Regions from separate parts of the Pseudomonas sp. TE3-3-F2023 genome, predicted to be linked through region 1. Evidence: riboswitches for the same ligand, from Rfam matches in the RefSeq annotation. Region 1 holds a riboswitch; each other region holds the start of a gene.
What was found. A riboswitch is a leader RNA that binds a small molecule or an ion and turns the genes downstream of it on or off. The one in region 1 is predicted to bind cobalamin.
Positions count from the first base shown of each region.

Region 2: it holds a riboswitch for cobalamin, as region 1 does, so the genes downstream of both, cobW (cobalamin biosynthesis protein CobW) here and V3314_RS15390 (CbtB domain-containing protein) in region 1, are expected to answer to the same signal.
Region 3: it holds a riboswitch for cobalamin, as region 1 does, so the genes downstream of both, V3314_RS13230 (TonB-dependent receptor) here and V3314_RS15390 (CbtB domain-containing protein) in region 1, are expected to answer to the same signal.

Region 1 is NZ_CP145113.1:3,421,038-3,428,526, reverse strand. Features, by position in the region: gene V3314_RS15420 (AlkA N-terminal domain-containing protein) at 1-565, opposite strand, end outside; gene V3314_RS15415 (pirin family protein) at 720-1,607, opposite strand; gene V3314_RS15410 (hypothetical protein) at 1,704-2,678, opposite strand; gene V3314_RS15405 (alpha/beta hydrolase) at 2,743-3,627, opposite strand; gene V3314_RS15400 (LysE family translocator) at 3,649-4,278, opposite strand; gene V3314_RS15395 (GNAT family N-acetyltransferase) at 4,405-4,884, shown strand; cobalamin riboswitch at 4,942-5,165, shown strand; gene V3314_RS15390 (CbtB domain-containing protein) at 5,258-5,446, shown strand; gene V3314_RS15385 (CbtA family protein) at 5,456-6,142, shown strand; gene V3314_RS15380 (cobalamin biosynthesis protein) at 6,142-6,528, shown strand; gene cobM (precorrin-4 C(11)-methyltransferase) at 6,561-7,313, shown strand; gene V3314_RS15370 (DUF1272 domain-containing protein) at 7,380-7,489, shown strand, end outside.
Region 2 is NZ_CP145113.1:3,293,488-3,300,976, forward strand. Features, by position in the region: gene V3314_RS14875 (branched-chain amino acid aminotransferase) at 1-352, opposite strand, end outside; gene V3314_RS14880 (ATP-binding cassette domain-containing protein) at 489-2,066, opposite strand; gene V3314_RS14885 (hypothetical protein) at 2,392-2,751, opposite strand; cobalamin riboswitch at 2,849-3,062, shown strand; gene cobW (cobalamin biosynthesis protein CobW) at 3,162-4,229, shown strand; gene cobN (cobaltochelatase subunit CobN) at 4,233-7,489, shown strand, end outside.
Region 3 is NZ_CP145113.1:2,911,579-2,919,067, forward strand. Features, by position in the region: gene V3314_RS13230 (TonB-dependent receptor) at 1-1,772, opposite strand, end outside; cobalamin riboswitch at 1,881-2,089, opposite strand; gene nhaR (transcriptional activator NhaR) at 2,125-3,018, opposite strand; gene V3314_RS13240 (hypothetical protein) at 3,152-3,391, shown strand; gene V3314_RS13245 (TerC family protein) at 3,420-4,172, shown strand; gene V3314_RS13250 (hypothetical protein) at 4,305-4,481, opposite strand; gene V3314_RS13255 (peptidase C39 family protein) at 4,647-5,381, shown strand; gene V3314_RS13260 (FAD-binding oxidoreductase) at 5,502-6,785, opposite strand; tRNA gene V3314_RS13265 (tRNA-Val) at 6,989-7,065, shown strand; tRNA gene V3314_RS13270 (tRNA-Val) at 7,268-7,344, shown strand.

The DNA of each region.
Region 1 (7,489 bases):
CCAGTACCGGCAACGCCGGGAACACATGGCTCAGGCCCGGTGCAGGCCAGCGCAAGGGCATGCCGTGGCGTTGCACCAGGCGTCCGGCCAGGGTCATGGCCCCGGCCACACTGACCTGCTGCCCCAGCACTGTGCGCATGGCCTGCTCGCAAGCGTCCCAGCCTTGCGGCACGCGCAGGCCTGGGCGTTCCTGTAGCAGGCGGGCCATCAGCGGATCGCGGGACAGTACGGCATTGATGCGCGCGGGGTCGGCATCGAGGTCGAAGACCCGCCTGAGCCTGGCAGTCAGGCCGGGTAGCGCGCGGGCCGGAACGCCTTCAAGGCGGACCCGCAGGTACTGGCTGCCCGAAGGTGTGGCATGCAAGACGGCGTGGCGGCCGGCAATTACCAGGGTACGGCGGTAGGTACCGTCAAGGCAGGTCTCGATGCCGGGGATGCAGCGGGCAGCGAGGAAGGCCAGAGTCGAGGGCCAATGATAAGGGGCGCGGTAGCGCAGCCACAGAATTTGGTGGCCAGGGGTGGGTAACGATCGGCGCACTGCGTGCAAGGGGGTGAGCTTGAGCATGGCTGCATCATGCCAGCAAATGTAATGCCTGTACCGACGCTATCACCAGCAAGCCAGCACTCACAGGTACAGCGTCGCTCTCGAGATTGTCGCTGTACCTGTGGGAGTTGGCTTGCCGGCGATAGAGCCCGGACAGCCATTCAATCAACCAGGATCAATGCGCCGCACCATCCCGTGCATCCTGCATCTGCCCGAACCGCCCGGTATGGAAGTCGTCGAACGACTCCGCAATTTCTGCCTGGCTGTTCATCACGAACGGGCCATAACCCACGATCGGCTCGTCGATCGGCTCACCGCTGAGCAGCAGCAGGCTGGCACCTTCCAGCGCTTCGACGGCAACATCCTCACCGGCGCGGTCAAACAGCACCAGGCTGGCTGGGCCGGCTTCGCGCTCGCCGTTGATCCGCACATTGCCGCGCAACACCACCAGCGCCGCATTGCGCCCGGCGGCAACCGGCAATTGCACGGTTGCACCGGCATGCAGGCGCATGTCCCAGACATCCATGGCGGTAAAGGTCCGCGCCGGCCCCGAATGCCCACGATATTCGCCTGCAATCACCCGCAGGCTGCCGCCCTCGCCGTCCAGCGCCACCACCGGGATGTCCTCGGCCAGCAGCGTCTGGTAGCCAGCCGCTGCGCGCTTGTCCCGCGCCGGCAGGTTCACCCACAGTTGTACCATCTCCAGCGTACCGCCAGTGCGGGCGAAGCCTGGGGAGTGGAACTCTTCATGGATGATGCCGTTGGCAGCAGTCATCCACTGCACGTCACCGGGGCCGATCAAGCCGCCAGCGCCGGTGGAGTCGCGGTGCTCCAGTTCGCCCTGGTAAACGATGGTCACGGTCTCGAAGCCTCGGTGCGGGTGCTGGCCAACGCCGCGCCGTGCACTGGTCGAGGTGAAGTCATGAGGGCCAGCATAGTCCAGCAGCAAGAACGGGCTGATCTTGCTGGCCAGGTTGTCGTAGGTGAACAGGCTGCGCACCGGGAAACCATCACCTACCCAATGAGCGTGGGGGCTGCGGTGAATACCCAGAATCGTTTTCATGAGAAGGCTCCTCTCTTGGTTGAGATAACCTTACCAGTGATACCAATCAAGCAATAGTTGGCTTCAATGGCATGCATCGTCTCATTAAAAGGACAATCAGAAAAACACGGCGTGAAGTATCGGATGCCCCGGGTACTGCGACCTCAACCAATGCTCCAGCTTCAACGAAAAGGCTTGCCCCCGCACCCTGAGTTCCCGATAGACCGGATCCGCCATTGCCTGGCCTGGGGTCAGTCTGTCCAGATGAAGGCGATTTTCCACCGAGGAAATCAACTCGAGAAAGACTGCGTAGTCTTCGAACAGACCCACGCTATACGGGTTGGAATGACCGAGCATTGCCAGGCGTTGCAAAGGGGTAAGGGCCAGCAGTTGTTGAAGGCGCATGATCTTCGACGGCGCCGGAAGGCCATGGACCTCGGCAATCGCCACGATGCCGCCTGCAAAAAGCAGTTTTCGCGAAAATTGCAGTTTGATGTTGCGTACCCCCCATGCCTTGCCTTCGGCCCTCTTTTCCTCGAAGTTCGCCATGAGGGTGCGGTAGTAGCGGATCAGGTCGTTAAGCAGGAACCTGGCAAGCCCGCTGCCATGGTCGTCAGGTACATAACGGCACAGCAGGTCATGCTGCCACCGGGCAAAGGCTCCATGCCCGAAGAGAGGCCGGCCTTCGAGCAACATCAGCATCCGCCTGGTCAGCGCGGTATTGTCTTCGCACTTCCAGCCTATGTGTTCACTCAAGTCCGAGTACAGCGCCAACGCCTCTCGGCCGAATTTCGCCTCGTCGCTTTCCCCCGGATGGCTGATGGGCCGAACAAGGTCGCCGACCTGGCGCAGTATGTCGTCCAGACGTTCCGCCGGCAGACTGCTGTCATGAACAATGAAGAAGTCGATGTCCGAAACAGGGGAAACCTCGCATCGGCCATAGGAGCCCACACTGACCACGGCCAGAGGAGCCCGCCCCGCCAGTGGTGCAAGCGGGCTGCACATGGCCTGCCTGAGTGACTCGATTGTCTTGCAGGAATAGTCGTAGCGCTTTTGCAGATACGATGGCTGTAGCAAGGTCTTGCTGGTCATGTTCATACGCTCGGGCAAAGCCCAAGATTACTCACGCCTTTACTCTCGGCACTGTCTGGAAAAACTATCCCGCCGGTCCCTGCAGCAGGAAGGCCTGCACTTCTTCAGCACAAGCCTCAGGATGTTCCTGCATGAAGCAGTGTCCACCTGCAACCTGCCTGGCGCTCACCTGAGGGTTCAGCGCCGCCAGGCGGCTCACCGAATGGTGCACGAAGGGGTAGGTGTGCTCGCCGTACAGCACTTGAGTGGGCGTGCGGATCGCCGCCAGGCTTGCCCACATGCGCTTGGGGAAGGAACTGAAGATTTCCACTTCGCGGCTGGGGCGGCATTTGAGCACTACCGCATCGCCGCAGTCGCCGATGGCATGCTCGACGTAGGCCCGCAGCGCCGCATCGGTCCACCCCTTGAAGATGCCCCGCCCATGCAGCGAAGCCTGGGCTGCCTCGCGGTCGGGCCAGTGACTGCGACGGCTGGCGGCCTTGCGTGCCAGGGCGTGACGCCGGTGCAAGCCAACCAGGGCTGCCACCCCCATCACACCCAGCATGCGCCGGCTGAACAGTACCGGGTCGAGCAGCACGGCACGGGTGAACAGTTGCGGCTCACTGGCCAGGATCAGGCCGGTAAGCACACCACCGAAGCTGTGCCCGACGGCAAAACGCGGCACGTCGCCATACTCGCTTCGCCCGGCTGCGAAAGCCTCCAGCGCAAGCGCAGCGGTGCGGTTCCAGCCACGAAATACCCCGCCATGGTCACTGTCACCATGGCCCTGGACATCACTGAGCCACAGGTCGAAATGTTCACCCAGGCGCATCAGCAATGGCTGGTAGGCCAGGCAGCAGAAACCGTTGCCGTGCAAAAAATGCAGCAGCGGCTTGCCACTGGCCGGGGTTCGCCAGCCACGCAGGGTGAAGCCTTCGGTGCATTCGTGGGACCAGGGGATCAACTGCATCGGTTTGCTGTACTCGCGGGGTCAGGAAAACGCCGATTCTACAAACAGCAGCGGGTACAGTGAAATCACCAGCAACAAGGCCATCAGGACATTGAACAGCATCAGCCAGCGCGGGTTCTGCAACAGGTTGCGCAGGGCACTGCCGAACATCACCCACACCCCGACACTCGGCAGGTTGACCAAGGCAAACAAGGCGGCAATGACAATGACGTTGGTTACATAGCCTTGCGCCGGCGTGTAGGTAGTGATTGCCCCGACAGCCATCACCCAGGCCTTGGGGTTGACCCACTGGAATGCCGCCGCCCCCCAGAAGCCCAGCGGTTTGCGGGCACTGGACGAAGCTGTGCCGACCGGCCCCGAAGTGGCGATCTTCCAGGCCAGGTACAGCAGATAGACGGCACCGGTATAGCGCAAGACCGTGTACAGCGCCGGCCAGGCCTTGAACACCTCGCCCAGGCCCAGGCCAACAGCCAGCACCATTACCATGAAACCGACGCTGATCCCCATCGCGTGGGGAATGGAGCGGCGCACACCGAAGTTGACGCCCGAGGCCAAAAGCATGGTGTTGTTGGGGCCAGGAGTGATGGAGGACACGAAAGCAAACAGCACGAAGGCGGTGAGCAGGTCGGCAGAGGCAAGCATGGCAGGCATTCCACATTCTTTATGGGTGCTGTCACACTAACGGAGTCGCCCTTCTCCGCGACCGATACAGTTCTACTAAATTGTGTAGATACACATCGCTGTACCGCTACCACCAGACCAAGGAAGCCGTCCACCATGAGCCTCACCATCCGCCCTGCCGTTCGCGCCGATGCCGAGCAGATCCTGGCCTTCATCACCGAACTGGCCGAGTACGAACGCGCTCGCCACGAGGTGATCGCGAGCGTTGCCGATATCGAGCACAGCCTTTTTGGCGAGGGCAGCACCGTGCACAGCCTGATTTGCGAGCGCGATGACCAGGCAATCGGCTTTGCCGTGTATTTCTACAGCTACTCGACCTGGCTCGGGCGCAACGGCATCTACCTGGAAGACCTGTACATAACGCCCGAGCAACGCGGCGACGGTGCCGGGCGGCAATTGCTGAGGCACATTGCCCGCGAAGCGGTTGCGAAGAATTGCGGGCGGCTGGAATGGAGCGTGCTGGACTGGAACGAGCCGGCGATCGGCTTCTACCAGAAGCTGGGGGCCGAAGCGCAGGATGAGTGGGTGCGCTACCGGCTGGACGGGGACAAGCTGGCGGCGTTTGCCCGAGGCTGACCGGGAGCGACCGCAAACTCGAACCTGGCAATTGACGGCAGCCCCGCCCCATGGTCTCCTTATGCCTCGCGTTCAGGTGCCCCCATGGGGGTGAAACGGGAAACCGGTGCGTCGCAGGCCCTCCAGCAGGGCCGGACAAGGCCGGTGCTGCCCCCGCAACGGTAAGCGAGCGAAGCGTCTGTACCACTGTGCCCGATCACCCGGCATGGGAAGGTGACGCCTTCCAGGAGCCTGGCTCCTCCTCGCAAGCCCGGAGACCGGCCTGGCGTTCATGAACACCCCGCGGAGGGCGGGCGCTGTTGCATTCCCCTGGGCCGTCATGCTCGGGGCTGCCGCGCTTGCCCATTGCCCACAAAAAGCAGAGGAACGCGTCATGCCCGTCACCAGCGCCAAGCAACACAGCATCACTACCCCCGTCACCCTCAGCCAACGTGTCGTCATCGCCGTCGGCGCCAGCCTGCTGGGCCTGTGCCTGGTGTACTTCGCCGGCTTCTCGCACATCGAGGCCGTGCACAACGCCGCCCATGACACCCGCCACAGCGCCGCCTTCCCCTGCCACTGAGTACGCCCGATGATCACACGCATTGCCCGTACCGCGGGCTTCAGCGGGTTGCTGGCGGCCTTGCTGCTGACCTTGCTGCAAAGCTTCTGGGTCGCCCCGCTTATCCTCGAGGCAGAAACCTACGAATCCTCGGCCCCGGTTGCCCAGCACGAGCATGCCGGCGAAGTGGCCGCCCATGAACACAGCGCCGAAGCCTGGTCGCCTGAAGACGGCTGGCAGCGTGTGCTGTCGACCACTGGCGGCAACCTGGTGGTCGCGGTCGGCTTCGCCCTGATCCTCACCGCCCTGTACAGCCTGCGCGAACCCAAACGTGCCGGCACCGGCGCACTGTGGGGCCTGGCCGGTTTCGCCGTGTTCTGCCTGGCCCCAACCCTGGGCCTGCCGCCGGAGCTGCCGGGTACCGCAGCCGCCGACCTGGGACAGCGCCAGGCCTGGTGGATAGGCACCGCGAGCGCCACCGCGCTGGGCCTCGCCCTGCTGGTGTTCGCCCGCCATTGGTTGCTGAAGGCCTTGGGTGCCGTGCTGCTGGTGACTCCCCACGTGATCGGTGCGCCGCAACCAGAAGTGCACGAGAGCCTGGCCCCCGCCGCATTGGAAACCCAGTTCAAAGTGGCCTCCTGGTTGACCAACGCCGCCTTCTGGCTGGCCCTGGGCCTGCTCAGCGCCTGGCTGTTCCGGCGCTCCAGCCAGGCCTGATGCCTGCGTTTTACGCCGGCTTCGGCTGCCGCCGGGGTTGCCCGGCGGATACACTGGAAACCTTACTACGCCAGGCCTTGACCAACCAGGGCCTGGCGTTGGCCGACCTGCACGGCATCGCCAGCATCAGCCTGAAGGCCGACGAACCCGGCTTGCAGCAACTGGCCGAACGCCTCGGCGTGCCCTTGGTGTTGTACGATAGCGCGCAGTTGCAGCCCTACGAATCCCAGCTAAGCCACCGCTCCGCCGCTGCCCATGCCCACAGCGGCTGCTGGGGCGTGGCAGAGAGTGCGGCCCTGGCCCTGGCCAGCCAGCGGCTTGGCACGGCAAGATTGCTGCTGACTCGCCAGGTGCTGAGCCCGGCCACCCTCGCCCTGGCCTGTTGAGCGTTTCCCCCTCTTTCCTGCAAGGACTTTCCATGACGGTCTACTTCATAGGCGCCGGCCCCGGCGATCCGGAACTGATCACGGTCAAGGGCCAACGGCTGATCCGCCAGTGCCCGGTGATCATCTATGCCGGCTCGCTGGTACCCGCAGCCGTGCTCGAGGGCCACCAGGCCGAGACCGTGATCAACAGTGCCGAACTGCACCTGGAGCAGATCATTGCCGCCATGCGCAATGCCCATGAGCAAGGCCAGGATGTGGCCCGGGTACACAGTGGCGACCCCAGCCTGTACGGCGCCATCGGCGAGCAGATCCGCCACCTGCAGGCGCTGGGCATCGATTACCAGATCATCCCCGGGGTCACCGCCACGGCGGCCAGCGCCGCCCTGCTCGGTTGCGAACTGACCCTGCCCCAGATAGCGCAGACAGTAATCCTCACCCGCTATGGCGACAGTTCGCCGATGCCGCCCGGCGAGCAATTGGGCGACCTGGCGCGCCACGGCAGCACCTTGGCAATTCACCTGGGGGTCAAGCACCTGTCGCGTATCGTCGATGAACTGCTGCCGCACTACGGCGCGCATTGCCCGGTGGCGGTGGTGCACCGCGCCACCTGGCCGGACCAGGACTGGGTGCGCGGCACTCTTGGCGATATCGTCGAACGCGTCGCGGCCAAGGGCTTTCGGCGCACGGCGCTGATCCTGGTGGGCCATGTGCTGGGCGACGCCCCGTTTGCCGATTCTGCCTTGTACCGCGCCGGGCACGCCCACCTGTATCGCACTGGCGACTGAGCATTGCCAGGTTCGCCACGGGCGTAGCAGACTCCGGTTTCCCGCCTGCAAACAGGAGTCATGCCCATGCTGGACCTACGCCCAAACTGCGAGTGCTGCGATACCGACCTGCCCGGTGACAGCCCCGATGCGCTGATCTGCTCCTTCGAATGCACCTTCTGCCGCACCTGCGCCGA
Region 2 (7,489 bases), 130 kb from region 1:
GCGGAGGCACAAACTTCTCGTTGGCCTTGACCACTTGCTTGCACGCCTCGATGAACACATCGGTCGGCACCTGCGGCATCAGCAGGCGGGCGCAGCTGCGCTGCATGCGGGCGGCGTTCTGGTCCGGGCGGAACAGGTTGATCGAACCGTCCTTGCAACGGTAGGCCTTGAGGCCTTCGAAGCACTGCTGGCCGTAGTGCAGGGCGGTGGAGCCTTCACTAATGTGCAGTACGTTGTCTTCGGTCAGGGTGCCCTTGTCCCACTCGCCATTGCGCCATACGGACAGGTAGCGTTTGTCGGTCTTGATATAGTCGAAACCGAGCTTGTCCCAATTAATGCTTTCGTTGCTCATGACACCCTCATTGTCTTGCAAGTGCCCGATTGCTCGGGCTGCTGTTATATGCGCACCACGCCACCATAATACATCCGTGGCAGATCGGGAACGGCCAGTCACGAATTGATAGCCTGCAATGCATTTATTGCGGCGTTTACAGGTGCAGGTACTCGTCCAGCGCCAGCTGGTCGAGCAGTACCTGGTCGTGGGACGCCACCACCAGCGCCCCGCGAAACTGCCCGAGCATGTGTTCCAGTGCGGCCAGCGATGGCAGGTCCAGGTGGTTGCCGGGTTCGTCCAGCAATAACAGGTCGAGCGGCCGTTCGCGGTATAGCACGGCGGCCAGTGCCGCCTTCATCCGCTCACCCCCGCTGAGCAGGCTGCTGGGTAGTTCGATGCGGGCCGCATCCAGGCCCAGTTGCGCCAGGCGGCTGCGCAAGTCGCCCTGGGCCAGCGTCGGGTTTGCCTGGCGCAGGTGCTCGAGCACACTGGTATTGCCTGGCAGTGCGCTGCAGTGCTGGTCGAGCAGGGCGGTTTCCCCACTGAGGCGCAGGCTCTCGGTTGGTGCTGGCAACTCACCGTTCATCAGCCTGAGCAGGGTGGACTTGCCACTGCCATTGGCGCCTACCAGGCCCACCCGCTGGCCCAGGCACACGCGCAGGTTCAGTGGTTTGCGCGTCCCGCGTGGCAGGCGCAGCGCCTGCAGGGCCAGCACTTCGCGGCCTGGATGACGCTGCGGCGTGGGTGCATGCAGGGTAATGGCGCTGTCCTGCTCGACTTCGCGGGCGGCGTCACGCACTTTGCCCTGCAGCGCCTGCCGGGCGTCGCGATGGTCGCGGCGCTGTTTGCCCGCAGTGGCCTGACTGCGCTCCTGCTGGCGGTCGACCAGGATCTTGGCCTGGTTGGCGTGCCTGGCATTGCGCCCGGCGCGGGCTTGATGACGTTCCAGGTCTTCGCGCTGACGCTGCAGTTCGCGCGCCTGGCGTTGCTCCTCCTGTTTCAGCCGGGCAAGTTGCTGTTGGGCCTGCGCTGTCTGGCTGGCTTTCTGGGCCGAATAGAAGGTGTAGTTGCCGCCATATGCCCGCAAGCCCAGGCTGGATAATTCGACGATGCGCGTCATGTGCGCGAGCAGGCTGCGATCATGGCTGATCACCAGCAAACCCCGGTCCCAGGCTTCGATCATGCCCAATAGTTGGGCGCGGGCGTCGCTGTCCAGGTGATTGCTCGGTTCGTCGAGTATCAGGTAGTCCGCTTCGCTGAGCCAGGCGCCGACCAGCGCCACGCGCATGGCCTGACCACCGCTCAGGCTGTGGGCGGGCTGGTGCCAGTCGAGTTGGCCCAGGCCGTGGCGTTGCAGGTGCCCCTGCAATTGCTCGCGAATATCCCAACGTTCGCCGACGGCGTCGAAGTCACTGGGTGCGACACTGCCTTGCTCGATGCGCTCCAGCGCAGCGAGCACCGCGCCCACCTGGGCCAGGTCGGCGACCGTGGCGCTGTGCTCGATCACCTGCTGGTCCAGAAGATGGACGCGCCCAAGGCGCCGACACTGGCCGCTGCTTGGTTCGCGCTGGCCGGCAAGTATCTGCCCGAGCAGGCTCTTGCCCACACCGTTGCGCCCGACCAGGCCGGTGCGGCGTTGGTCGAAGGTTTCGCTGAGGTCGGTAAATAACAGCCTGCCGTCAGGCAAGGCCAGGGAGACGCTGTCCAGCGTCAGGATCGACGTGTTCGTCATGCACAACTCCACAAATGCCGCGACATCTCCGGAGCGAACCGGAGGCTGAAGACTGGCCGTCGAAGTGACGGCGGCATCAATGGCGCATTGGACGAATACCTCGTGACAGGGGAATGCGTAGCCTAACGGATAGAGGCATTGTTGTCGCGGGAAAACACATTCCGCGAGTGCGCCACGGACCCTGTGGGTGAGGGTTCACCCGCGAGACAGGCGACGCGGTGGATGGCACGGGCTTCGCCCGTGTTCGCGGCTAAACCCGCTCCCACATGGCCGGCGTCGCCCTTAAGGCGTGCACCGGACCTGCAGGGCCGCGCATGCCCCTGGTTCAGCGCCCCACCAAACGCCTGGTCCAATCGCCCCCGTGGCTCTGCTGGCTCGCCTCTTCACTGTCAAACCGTACATGCCAGGCTGGATGATCCAGCTGAATGCCGGCCTGCTCCAGCGCAAGGCCCGTCAGCGCGAGCATGCGCATTTTGGCGTCGCCCGCCAAGGCGGCGGCCTTTTCGGCCTCTCGCTCGAATACCCAGGTAATACGCAGGCTGGCCGGAAACTCCTCGAGAGCCAGACGATGGGTAAGCCAGCTGAAACCGACGATCTCCGCCTTGGCGGTTTCGCAGGCTTCGGTCAGGCAAGCCACCAGCTCACGCTCCAGGCGTGCCATATCGCGCTTGTTCAGGGGTTTCACCGGGGGCCTCGCTGCTCAAAGCCACCACTCTAACGCAGTTGCGGCACTTGTTGTCGGCCAGCCCGACAGCAATGGTTGACCACCCGCCAGCCACTGCGTAGCCTTGCCACTTCGAGGTTCTTCGGCCAGGCCGAAGCTAAGACGGGAACGCGGTACAAGCCGCGGCTGCCCCCGCAACTGTAAGCACCGACAACGGATCGACACAGCCACTGCGCCCGCGCGCGGGAAGGCGTCATCCCGCCAGCCTGCTGCACCAGCGGGCACATGGAACGGTGCGAGCCAGGAGACCTGCCTCGTCACGTTTTCGACTTTCAACCGGGCGGGGTGATCCGGTGGCGAACAAGCCCGGCCGGCCTGGCCTGCGGCTGTCGTCCTGCATGCCCGCGCCAATCTGCCAAGGGCAATGCGACATGAAAACACTGGCCAAGCTCCCCGTCACCATCGTCACCGGCTTCCTCGGCTCGGGCAAGACCACCTTGCTGCGCCACATGCTCGACAACGCCCAGGGCCGCCGCATTGCGGTGATCGTCAACGAGTTCGGCGAACTGGGCATCGACGGCGAAATCCTCAAGCAGTGCAGCATCGGTTGCACCGAAGAAGAAGCCACCGGTCGCGTCTACGAGCTGGCCAACGGCTGCCTGTGCTGCACCGTGCAGGAAGAGTTCTTCCCGGTGATGCGCGAGCTGGTGGCACGCCGTGGCGACCTGGACCATATCCTCATCGAAACCAGCGGCCTGGCCCTGCCCAAACCGCTGGTGCAAGCCTTCCAGTGGCCGGAAATCCGCAATGCCTGCACCGTCGACGCGGTGATCACGGTAGTCGACAGCCCGGCCGTGGCCGCCGGCACCTTCGCCGCCTACCCGGACCAAGTCGATGCCCAGCGCAAGCTCGACCCCAACCTGGACCACGAGTCGCCGCTGCACGAACTGTTCGCCGACCAGCTGGCCAGCGCCGACCTGGTGGTGCTGAACAAGGCCGACCTGATCGACGCCGAAGGCCTGGCCAAGGTCCGCGCCGAGGTGGCCGAAGAACTGCCGCTGGCGGTCAAGGTGATCGAAGCCAGCAGCGGCAAGCTGCCGCTGGAAGTGCTGCTGGGCGTGGGTGCCGAGTCCGAGGCGCACATCGATGGCCGCCGTACCCATCACGACTCGCACCATGACGGCGATGACCATGACGATCATGACCACGATGCCTTCGACTCCATCTCCATCGACCTGCCAGAAGCCGACGAAAGCCTGCTGCTCGACGCCCTGACCCAGTTGGTGGTGGAATTCGGCATCCTGCGCGCCAAAGGCTTCGCTGCCATCCCGGGCAAGCCGATGCGCTTGCTGGTACAGGGCGTGGGCACCCGTTTCGACAAGCACTTCGACCGCGCCTGGCGCGCCGACGAACCGCGCATCACCCGCCTGGTGCTGATCGGCCAGGACCTCGACGCCGCCCAGCTGGAAGCGCGCCTGCGCCAGGCACTGGGCGCCTGACCCATGCACCTGCTGCGGACCCAGCCCGGCGGCTTCGTGCCGGATGACAGCATTGCCGACCTCGGCCAGACGCCCGCCGAGCTGGTGATTCTCTGCAGCGGCGATTCCCATCTGGCATTGCTCGCCGATACCGCCGAGCAATTGCCCCAGGATTACCCCAGCCTGCGCCTGGCCAACCCGATGCAGGTACAGAACCATGCCTCGGTCGACCTTTACGTCGACCAGGTACTTCGCCATGCCAAGGTCATCCTGGTGTCGCTGCACGGTGGCGTCGGCTACTGGCGCTATGGCGTCGAGCAGCTGGTCGAGCTGGCCGGCCGAGGCGTGCAACTGATCCTGGTGCCGGGCGACGACCGCCCGGACCCGGAACTGACCAGCCTGGGCAGTGTCAGCGGCGAGCAGGCCGAACGCCTCTGGCACTACTTGCGCCAGGGCGGCAAGGCCAACGCCATCAACCTGTTCAACTGCCTGGCCAGCCAGTGGCTGGGCCGCGACTATGCCTGGGACGAACCACAGCCTTTGCCGCGCACTGCCGTGTATCACCCGGCCAAGGGCAGCGCCACGCTGGAGGACTGGTACCCGCAGTGGCTCCCCGAACAGCCAGTGGCGCCGCTGCTGTTCTACCGCTCGCACCTGCAGGCGGCCAACACCGCGTTCATCGATGTGTTCTGCCAGCGCCTGCAGGCCGCCGGGCTCAACCCGTTGCCGATCGCCGTGGCCAGCCTAAAGGAAAGCGCCTGCCTGGAGCAGGTCGAAGCCTGGCTGGACGAGGTGGGGGCCGAAGTGCTGGTCAACACCACCGGCTTTGCCCTGTCCAGCCCCGAACGCCCCAACCTGCGCCCGTTCCGTCGCGACATCCCGGTGCTGCAGGCCATCTGCGCGCAAGACAACCAGCCCGGCTGGGAAGCCAGCGAACAGGGCCTGGGGGCGCGTGACCTGGCCATGCACATTGCCTTGCCCGAACTGGACGGGCGCATCATCACCCGCCCGGTCAGTTTCAAGGACATGGCCTGGCGCAGCGAGCGCAGCCAGTCCGACGTGGTCTGCTACCGCGCCCACCCCGAGCGCATGGACTTTGTCGCCGAACTGGCCCGCCGCTGGGTCGAGCTGGCGCGCCTGCCGAATGCGCAAAAGCGCGTGGCCCTGGTGCTGGCCAACTACCCGACCCGGGATGGCCGCATTGGCAACGGCGTTGGCCTGGACACGCCAGCGGCGGCGCTGAACATTCTCAAGGCCCTGCAGGCCGAAGGCTATCCGCTGGCCGACTTGCCGGGCAGTGGCACGCAACTGATCCACCAGTTGCTCGGCGGCGTGACCAACGACCTCGACCATCTGGACCTGCGCCCCTGTGCGCAGAGCCTGAGCCTGGCCGACTACCAGGCCGCCTTCGAGCGCCTGCCAGAGGCCAACCGCCAGGCTGTGCTGGAGCGTTGGGGGCCGCCGCAGCAAGACCCGATGTACCGCAGTGGCCGGCTGATGGTGGCCGGCCTGCGCTTTGGCTTGACCTTCGTCGGCATTCAGCCGGCGCGGGGTTACCAGGTGGACCCCAGCGCGGTGTACCACGATCCGGACCTGGTGCCGCCGCACGGCTACCTGGCGTTTCACTTCTGGCTGCGCCATGCCTTTGCCGCCGACGCGGTGATCCATGTCGGCAAGCACGGCAACCTCGAATGGCTGCCCGGCAAGGGCGTCGGGTTGTCGGCACAGTGCTGGCCGGACGCCTTGCTCGGCCCGCTGCCGAACATCTACCCGTTCATCGTCAACGACCCGGGCGAGGGTGCCCAGGCCAAGCGCCGCACCCAGGCGGTGATCATCGACCACCTGATGCCGCCGCTGACCCGTGCCGAAACCTATGGCCCGTTGCGCCACCTGGAGCAATTGGCCGACGAGTTCTACGAGGCCCAGCTGCTCGACCCGCGGCGCGCCCGCGAGTTGCAGCGCGACATTCTCGAACTGGTCAAGGCCAACCACATCGACCGCGAACTGCAACTGGAAGGCCAACTGGACGATGCCGCGGTGTGGCTGCCGCGCCTGGACACCTACCTGTGCGACCTGAAGGAATCGCAGATTCGCGATGGCCTGCATGTGTTCGGCCAGTCCCCGGAAGGCCGGCTGCGCCTGGATACCTTGCTGGCGCTGTTGCGGGTCGAGCGTGGCGACGGTCGCGGCGGCAATGCCAGCCTGCTGCGGGTTCTGGCCAAGGCGCTGGTGCCGGGTTTCGACCCGCTCGATTGCGAACTCGGCCAGCCGTGGCAGGGCGCACGCCCCGAGCAGTTGCAGGCCATGAGCAGCGAGCCCTGGCGCACCTGTGGCGATACCCGCGAACGCCTCGAACTGCTGGCGCTGCAGGTAATCGACCAGGCGCTGGGCGGCACCGCACAGTTGCCTGCCCAGAGCGAATGGCAGCCGGTGCACGATGTGGTGCAGGCGCTGCGCGAAGCGGTGGCACCCAGCCTGGACGCCTGCGGCAGCGCCGAAATGAATGGCCTGCTATCGGCGCTGGCCGGGCGTTTCGTGCCCGCCGGGCCCAGTGGCGCGCCCAGCCGTGGGCGCCTGGACGTGCTGCCTACCGGTCGCAACTTCTATACCGTGGATGTGCGCAACCTGCCTACCACCACCGCCTGGCGCCTGGGCTTCGCCTCGGCCAACCTGGTCCTCGAACGCCACCTGCAGGACCACGGCGATCACCTGCGCCAACTCGGCCTTTCGGTGTGGGGCACGGCAACCATGCGTACCGGCGGCGATGACATCGCACAGGCCATGGCGCTGATGGGTGTGCGACCGGTATGGGCCACCGGCAGCCAGCGGGTCGACGATTTCGAGATCCTGCCGCTCAGCCTGCTCGACCGCCCGCGGGTTGACGTGACCTTGCGCGTTTCCGGCTTTTTCCGTGATGCCTTCGGCAACCTCATCCGCCTGTTCGATGCTGCAGTGCGGGCGGTGGCCGCGCTGGATGAACCGGAAGATCTCAACCCCCTGGCCGCCCGCGTGCGTAGCGAGCGCGCCGCGCTGCAGGCGCAGGGCGTGGACGCCGAGCAGGCCGCGCGCCAGGCTGGCTGGCGGGTGTTCGGTGCCAAGCCCGGGGCCTACGGCGCCGGGGTGCAGAACGCCATCGATGGGCGCCTGTGGCACAGCCGCGACGACCTGGCCGAGGTCTACCTCAACCACGGCGGCTATGCCTACGGCGCCAGTGACGACGGTACCCCGGCCCGCGCCCAGTTCGCCCAGCGCCTGGCCAAGGTGCAGGCGGTGCTGCAGAA
Region 3 (7,489 bases), 510 kb from region 1:
TCGTCGTACCTTGCGCGCACGATCGCCGCGTTGGCCGACACCTGCCACTGGTGCGCCAGCGCCAGTTCCAGGGTTGCCTCCAGGCCGTCGGACGTCTGCTGGCCAGCCTGCTGCTTCTCGTGCGTGATCGGGTCATCCACCAGCAGCTTCTTCTTGACGATGTGGTAGGCCGCCAATGTCCATTCGCCACGCCCCTCCCAGAAGCGCTGCTTCAGCCCCACCTCGGTCTGTCTGGCCTCCGTCAGGTCGTAGTGCATCTGGTTGGCGCTGAGGCTGATGAGGTTGTTGACCCCGTCCTCGCTGGTGGAGTACTGGCCATACAGCGACAGGTCGTCGCTGACCGCAAACACCAGCCCGGCACGCCAGTTGCCCCCTTGCAGGCTGCGGTCGCTGCGGCTGTCGGTGGTCAGTTTCTCCTGGACGATGTGGTTCTGGTCGCGGCGCACGCCGGTGATCAGTGACAGCCGATCGCTCAACTGCAGGCGGTTTTCGGCGAACAGGGCAAAGGTGTGGGTGGTGGACAGGGTTTGCGGGCGCAGCGGCGAGGCGCTGTGAAACCAACCCGGTTGCGGCTGCCACGGGTCGATGTAGTCACTGCCTGCATCGTTGTAGGGTGCGTTGCTGTCGACGTTGAAGCGGACCTTGTTGTACTCGGCGCCGACCACGGTCTTGCTGGCTAGGCCAAACAGCCTGTGGTCGAGGGTGAATGCCTGGCGATCGCCGAACTGTTCCTGGTTGTGCTTGATCTGCAGGTAGCTGCCGCGCAGCAGCTGCTGGCGCCCGGTATCCCAGCTGTAGTCCTCGGCGTTGCGCCAGTGACGGCGGCTCTTGATGTAGTACAGCTGGTTGCTGGCGCTCAGGTGGTCGTTCAAAGCCCAGTCGGTGTTCAGGCGGGTCCATTCATCGACGTAATGCTGCACGTCGTCCTGCACGTTGTAGTTCTTCTTGCGCAGGCTGCTGCGGTAGTGGCCGTCGATCAGCGGGGTGCCGTAGTAGTTGGCAGGCTGCGCATCGCCGCGGTCGTGGGCGAGGGTGAAGCTGAGGTCGTCGCTGGCGTCGAAGCGCAGCGCGGCGCTCAGCGCCAGGCTGCGGGACGGGGTGCGGTCAACCCAACCGTTACCGGTTTGCTGGTTCAGGGCCAGGCGGTAGCTCAGGCGCTCGCCGAGGCTGCCGCCGCTGTCCAGGCCGAGCTGCTGGCGGTCCCACGAACCGTAGCCCAGGCGCAGGTGGTTGCGTACCTCGCCGGCAAACGGCTTTTTCGGGATCACGTTGACCACCGCACCGGTGGCGCCTTCGCCATAAAGCACCGAGGCCGGGCCGCGAATCACATCGATGCGCTCGACCATCCATGGGTCGACCGGGAACGTCTGGGTGCCGGCACCGGTGTACAGGCGGGCCCCGTCGAACAGTGTCATCACCGAGTTGTGCCCGGTAAAGCCGCGGGCGGACAGGCCCGTGCCGCCGTCGCCCGGGGAGCCGATGTAGCTGATGCCCGGTGAGCGGGTCACCGCATCCTGTACGGTGAAGTTGTTGCGCTGCTGGATCTGCTTGGCGCTGATGCTGCTGGTGCTGGCCGGTGTCTCCAGGGCGCTGAGGCCAAGACGCGAGCCAGCCTGGGTCGGCGTGGCCAGGTCGATGGCGTAGCTGTCGAGGGTGTCAGTGATGGCCGTGGAGGGCAGGGCCAGTGGCTGTCGGTCGAGGTCATCGGCCAGTGTCGGCAGGGAAACGGCCAGGCAGGCCGCCAGAGGGTGAAGCTTGAAGATACGGGACATGTCGTTCCACTACTGCAGGAATGAATGGATCCCGGTGGAAAACACGCAAAGGCGCACCGTGCACACAGGCGCGCGCACGGATACAGGCCTGCGCCCGCCCACCGCGGGTTGCCAAGTGAAGCTCCAGGCCGGTCTCCGGGCTTGCGAGGGGCATGAAACCTTCACCTTCCCATGCAGGTGCACAGTGGTATCTCGAAGGGTTCGCTCGCTTACCGTTGCGGGGGCAGCGCCGGACTTGTCGTGGGCAACACGACGCACCGGCTTCCCGTTTCACCCTGCGCGCGGCGGCGCAGGGCACCTGAAACTGGCGGGCATATGACCATTGAAACGCGGGAGGCGTCAAATCCGCCTGCTACCAATGAAACAACTCTCGTCGCGCCCCCTCGGTAATTGCCACAATCCCCGGGTGCTTGACCTTGCGCTCTACCGAAATGGCATAGAACGACTCGTGCACTGCCTCGGTCTGCCCGATCAGCTCCACGCCGTATTGGCGGCATACCTCCTCGGCGATCACGCTGGGCGCGACGAAGATGCCGCTGCCCGACTGCCCGAACGCCTGCATCAAGGCACTGTCATCGAACTCGCCAACGATCCGTGGCTGCACCTGTTGCTCACCCAGCCAGCGCAGCAGGCGGCTGCGTACCACGGTTTCCTGCCCGGGGATAAGCAATGGCGCATCCTGCAGGCAGGCGGGGAAGGGGCCTTCCAGGCGTTGTGCCAGCGCCGGAGTGGCGAAGAAGCTCAACCCGCACTCGCCCAGTTTCTGGCTATAACCCTTGATGTCCAGGTGGCTGGGCATGGGGCTGTCGGAAATCACCAGGTCCAGGCGCTGGATCGCCAGGTCCGCCAGCAGCCGTTCGAGCTTGTCTTCGCGGCAGTTGATACGCAGAACGTCGTCCAGCTCCATGGTCGGTGCCAGCAGGCGGTAGACGATGGACTTTGGCACCACGTCCGCCACGCCCACGCGGAACAGGATCTGCTCCTGCGGGCCGGCCCGCAGCATGGCCTCCAGCTCGCTACCCAGCTGGAACATCTGTTCGGCATAGATCAGCGTCTGGCGCCCTGTTTCGGTCAGCTCCAGCTGGCGCCCCACGCGCTGGAACAACTCCAGGCCGTATGTCTGTTCGAACAAGCTGATTTGCCCGCTGATGGTTTGCGGGGTCAGGTTCAACTGTTCGCTGGCGCGGGCGATGCTGCCGGTCTTGGCCACGGCCCAGAAGTAGTGCAACTGCCGATAGTTGAGCATCGGTATGTTTCCGGATTCGCAAAAACCGAAGTATAACCGCTGAAAATACGAATTTTCCGGATGTGTTGCGCTCTTTAGAATGTGACTCCATCAGCGCCGTGTGCGCCGCAGGAACATGAAAAGCGAGGAACCCATGCTGCAACTAAAATCCATCGGCACGCCGCTGGTGCTGGCCTTGTCCCTGTTCACCCTGGCAGGTTGCGAGCAGGCCGAGAAATCTGCCCAGCAGATGCTCGACCAGGCTGCACAGTCGGCCAAGCAGGCCATCGACGACACCAACAAGGCCGCACAGCAGGCATTGAGCGAGGCCATCGGCAGCGAAGGGCACAAGCCCAAGGACGCCGACAAGAAAGAAGACACCCAGGAAATCTGACCCCAACCGCTGCTGCAGGATTTGAACAATGGAATACTTGCTGGAACTCGTCGCTAGCCCTACCGCCTGGGTTGCCCTGGCTACGCTGGTGGCCATGGAAGTCGTGCTGGGCATCGACAACCTGATCTTCATCTCCATCCTGACCAACAAACTGCCGGTGGAGTATCGCTCCAAGGCGCGCCGTATCGGTATCAGCATGGCCTTGGTCATGCGCCTGGCCTTGCTCAGCACGGTGGCCTGGATCGTCCAGCTGACCGACCCGGTGTTCGAAGTGTTCGGCAATGCCTTCTCCTGGAAGGACGTGATCCTGATTGCCGGTGGCCTGTTCCTGCTGTGGAAGGCGACCAAGGAAATCCACGAGAACGTCGACCCGCACGGGGCCAAGGAAGAAGCCAAGGTGTCGTCGACGGTTACCCTGGGCTTTGCCGCGGCGATCTTCCAGATCCTGTTGCTGGACATCGTCTTCTCGGTCGACAGCATCATCACCGCCGTGGGCATGACCGAACACCTGCCGATCATGATCATTGCCGTTATCACTGCCGTGATCGTCATGATGGTAGCCGCCGACCCGTTGGCCAACTTCATCAATGACAACCCGACCGTGGTGATGTTGGCCCTGGGCTTCCTGATCATGATCGGCATGACGCTGATCGCCGAAGGTTTCGGCGCCCATGTACCGAAGGGTTATGTGTACGCGGCCATGGCTTTCTCGACGGCGATCGAGATCCTCAACATCCTGGCCCGTCGGGCGCGGTTGAAGCGTGAGGCGGCTGAAGGTTGATGCAAGAAAAGCGGGGCGCTTGCGCCCCGTTCGCGGGCTTGCCCGCTCCCACAGGTGCCGCGTCAGCCAGATAGCTACGCGGTCCCTGTGGGAGCGGGCAAGCCCGCGAATGGGGGTAGGGAAAATCTCTAGTCAGTGCACCCCGGCATGCCGCCGCGCCCGGCGCACAGGCTGTGGCTTGGCGGGGGCCTGCGGTGGCAGGTGGTGGTGGGAATGACGCCGCACGATACGCAGTACACCCCACAGCATGGCAGCTGCAACGCTCAGCCACATGCCCACCAGCATGAGTATCGCCATGGTCAGGCTCATCTGTGCCTCCATCTCTACGGGCCGCGCTCGGTCGCCGACGCTGGCCTTCCAGACACTGCTTTAGTCTAGTCTTTCGCCAGTGACGTTCCATTGACCAAAGGTCTATTGCTTGGTCCGATTTGCTCCTAACCGGTGTCGGACTATACCCGCGCCGCTGTCCGACCTATGATCGGTGGCCAGAGCCGGGCGCTGCCTGCCCGGCGTTGGAGCAAGCGAGTGTCCATGCAGCAACCTTCCTTCAAGACCATCCCTCGTCGGCTGCTGGCGGCCTGCCTGGTAGCGGCCAGCCTGGCCGGTTGTGCCAGCGCACCCTCCGCCAACCTCAAGGGCCTGCCACAGCGGGTCGAGATCAGCAGCGTGCCGTTCTACCGTGGCAACGCCAACCACAGCGGGGCCATGGCATTGGCGGCGGTGCTGTCGCAACAGGGGGCTCCGATCACGCCGGGGCTGCTGGACAAGCCGCTGAACCTGCCCCAGGGCGCCGAGGCGCTGGACACCGGCATCCCCCGGGTGGCGCGCGACTACGGCATGGTGGTGTATCCACTGGACAAGCAGCTGGACGCGCTGTTGACCCAGGTTGCGGCGGGCAACCCGGTGCTGCTGCGTTACGAGGATGGTTCGGCCTGGTGGAGCGAGCCACGCTACGCCGTGCTGATCGGCTACGACCGCTACAAGCAGCGGGTGCTGTTGCGCTCGGGCATGCACCGGCGGCAGCTGATGGCGTTCGATGACTTTGCCTCGGCCTGGGCGAAGCTTGGGAGTTGGGCGGTGCTGGTGCAGCCACCGCGGCAACTGCCGGCCCAGGTGGACCGCCAGCGCTGGTTGCAGGCTGCGGATGAACTGGCCCGGGCGGGGCAGGAGATTGCGGCGAAGCAGGCTGTGAGTAGCCTGAACAAATAGCTCTATCTGTGCCGGCCCTTTCGCGGCTGAACCCGCTCCCACAGGAAACCCGCTGCCCTCAGGCCCAGTGATATCCCTGTGGGAGCGGGTTTACCCGCGAAGAGGCCAGCCCTGCCTATATCAGAAGCCCAGGCGATCGCGCAGGCTGTAGTACCAGGCACCAATGGCGCTGAACGGCACGCGCAGCATCTGGCCACCCGGGAACGGGTAGTGCGGCAGGCCGGCGAAGGCGTCGAAGCGCTCGGCCTGGCCGCGCATGGCCTCGGCCAGCACCTTGCCCGCCAGGTGGGTGTAGGTCACGCCGTGACCCGAGCAGCCCTGGGAGTAGTAGATGTTGTCGCCGATACGGCCAACCTGCGGCAGGCGCGACAGGGTCAGCAGGAAGTTGCCGGTCCAGGCGTAGTCGATCTTCACGTTCTGCAGCTGCGGGAAGGCCTTGAGCATCTTCGGACGGATGATCGCCTCGATGTTGGCTGGGTCACGCGCGCCGTACACCACGCCACCACCGAAGATCAGGCGCTTGTCGCTGGTCAGGCGGTAGTAGTCGAGCAGGTAGTTGCAGTCCTCGACGCAGTAGTCCTGCGGCAGCAGGGTGCGCGCCAGTTCGTCGCCCAGCGGCTCGGTGGTGATCACCTGGGTGCCGCATGGCATGGACTTGCTGGCCAGTTCCGGCACCAGGTTGCCCAGGTAGGCGTTGCCGGCAACGATGATGAACTTGGCGCGGACCTTGCCCTGCGGGGTGTGCACCACCGGGTTGGCGCCACGCTCGATGCGCACGGCCGGGGTTTGCTCATAGATGATGCCGCCCAGCGACTCGACCGCGGCGGCTTCGCCCAGGGCCAGGTTCAGCGGGTGGATGTGGCCGCCGCTCATGTCCAGCATGCCGCCCACATAGTTGTCGCAGGCGACCACTTCGCGGATGCGCTTCTGGTCCATCAGCTCCAGCTGGCTGTGGCCGAAGCGTTCCCACAGGCGCTTTTGCGACTCCAGGTGGCCCATCTGCTTGCTGGTGAGGGCAGCGAACACGCCACCGTCCTTCAGGTCGCACTGGATGTTGTACTTGGCCACGCGCTCACGAATGATGCGCCCGCCTTCGAAGGCCATCTGGCCCAGCAGTTGGGCCTGCTTGGGGCCGACGGTGCGTTCGATGACGTCGATGTCGCGGCTGTAGCTGTTGACGATCTGGCCACCGTTGCGGCCCGATGCGCCGAAGCCGACCTTGGCCGCTTCGACGATGCTCACCTTGAAGCCGTTCTCCAGCAGGAACAGGGCGCTGGAGAGGCCGGTGTAGCCGGCGCCGATGATGCACACATCGGTTTCCACCTCACCCTGCAGCGCCGGACGTGGCGGCACCGGGTTGGCCGAGGCGGCGTAGTAGGACTGGGGGTAGGGGGTGTTAGCCATGCTGCAGGAACCTCGTGTTTTATATTTTTAACGAATGTACCGATGCTATCAATAATAATAAACACCCGCTAGTCGTCTGTTGAAAATCCTTTACTCGGCCCCCGTCAGCGCGCGTTTCTATAAAGAGTTTAAGATTCAGTAGGTTAGCGCGAAAAAAAGAGTTGACAGGGTTTTTGGAATGGGTAGAATGCGCACCACACGACAGGCACATAGCTCAGTTGGTTAGAGCACCACCTTGACATGGTGGGGGTCGTTGGTTCGAGTCCAATTGTGCCTACCAAATCGAAGAAGGGGTGATCCGAAAGGGTCACCCCTTTTTTCATTGTGATTTTATGCAGCCAGGCGGCGGTGCGCAGCCCATCCGACCGGTGCCATGCTCATGCTGCGCGGCTCCATGTGTACAAAACTCGAAAGTTTTTGATTTTTCTCAAAAAAACGCTTTACAGGTACGCAATCGATCACTAATATGCGCACCACACGACAGGCACATAGCTCAGTTGGTTAGAGCACCACCTTGACATGGTGGGGGTCGTTGGTTCGAGTCCAATTGTGCCTACCAAACAAAAGTCCCGGTTTCCGGGCATCAAAAGGGCGACCTCAAGGGGTCGCCCTTTTGCTTTTGTTGTGTCCAGCGGAGGGCGATTTCACGCGCTGCAGCCTGTTCGGATAGCCGCATAGCAAATTGCGACTATAGTGAGTCTCTA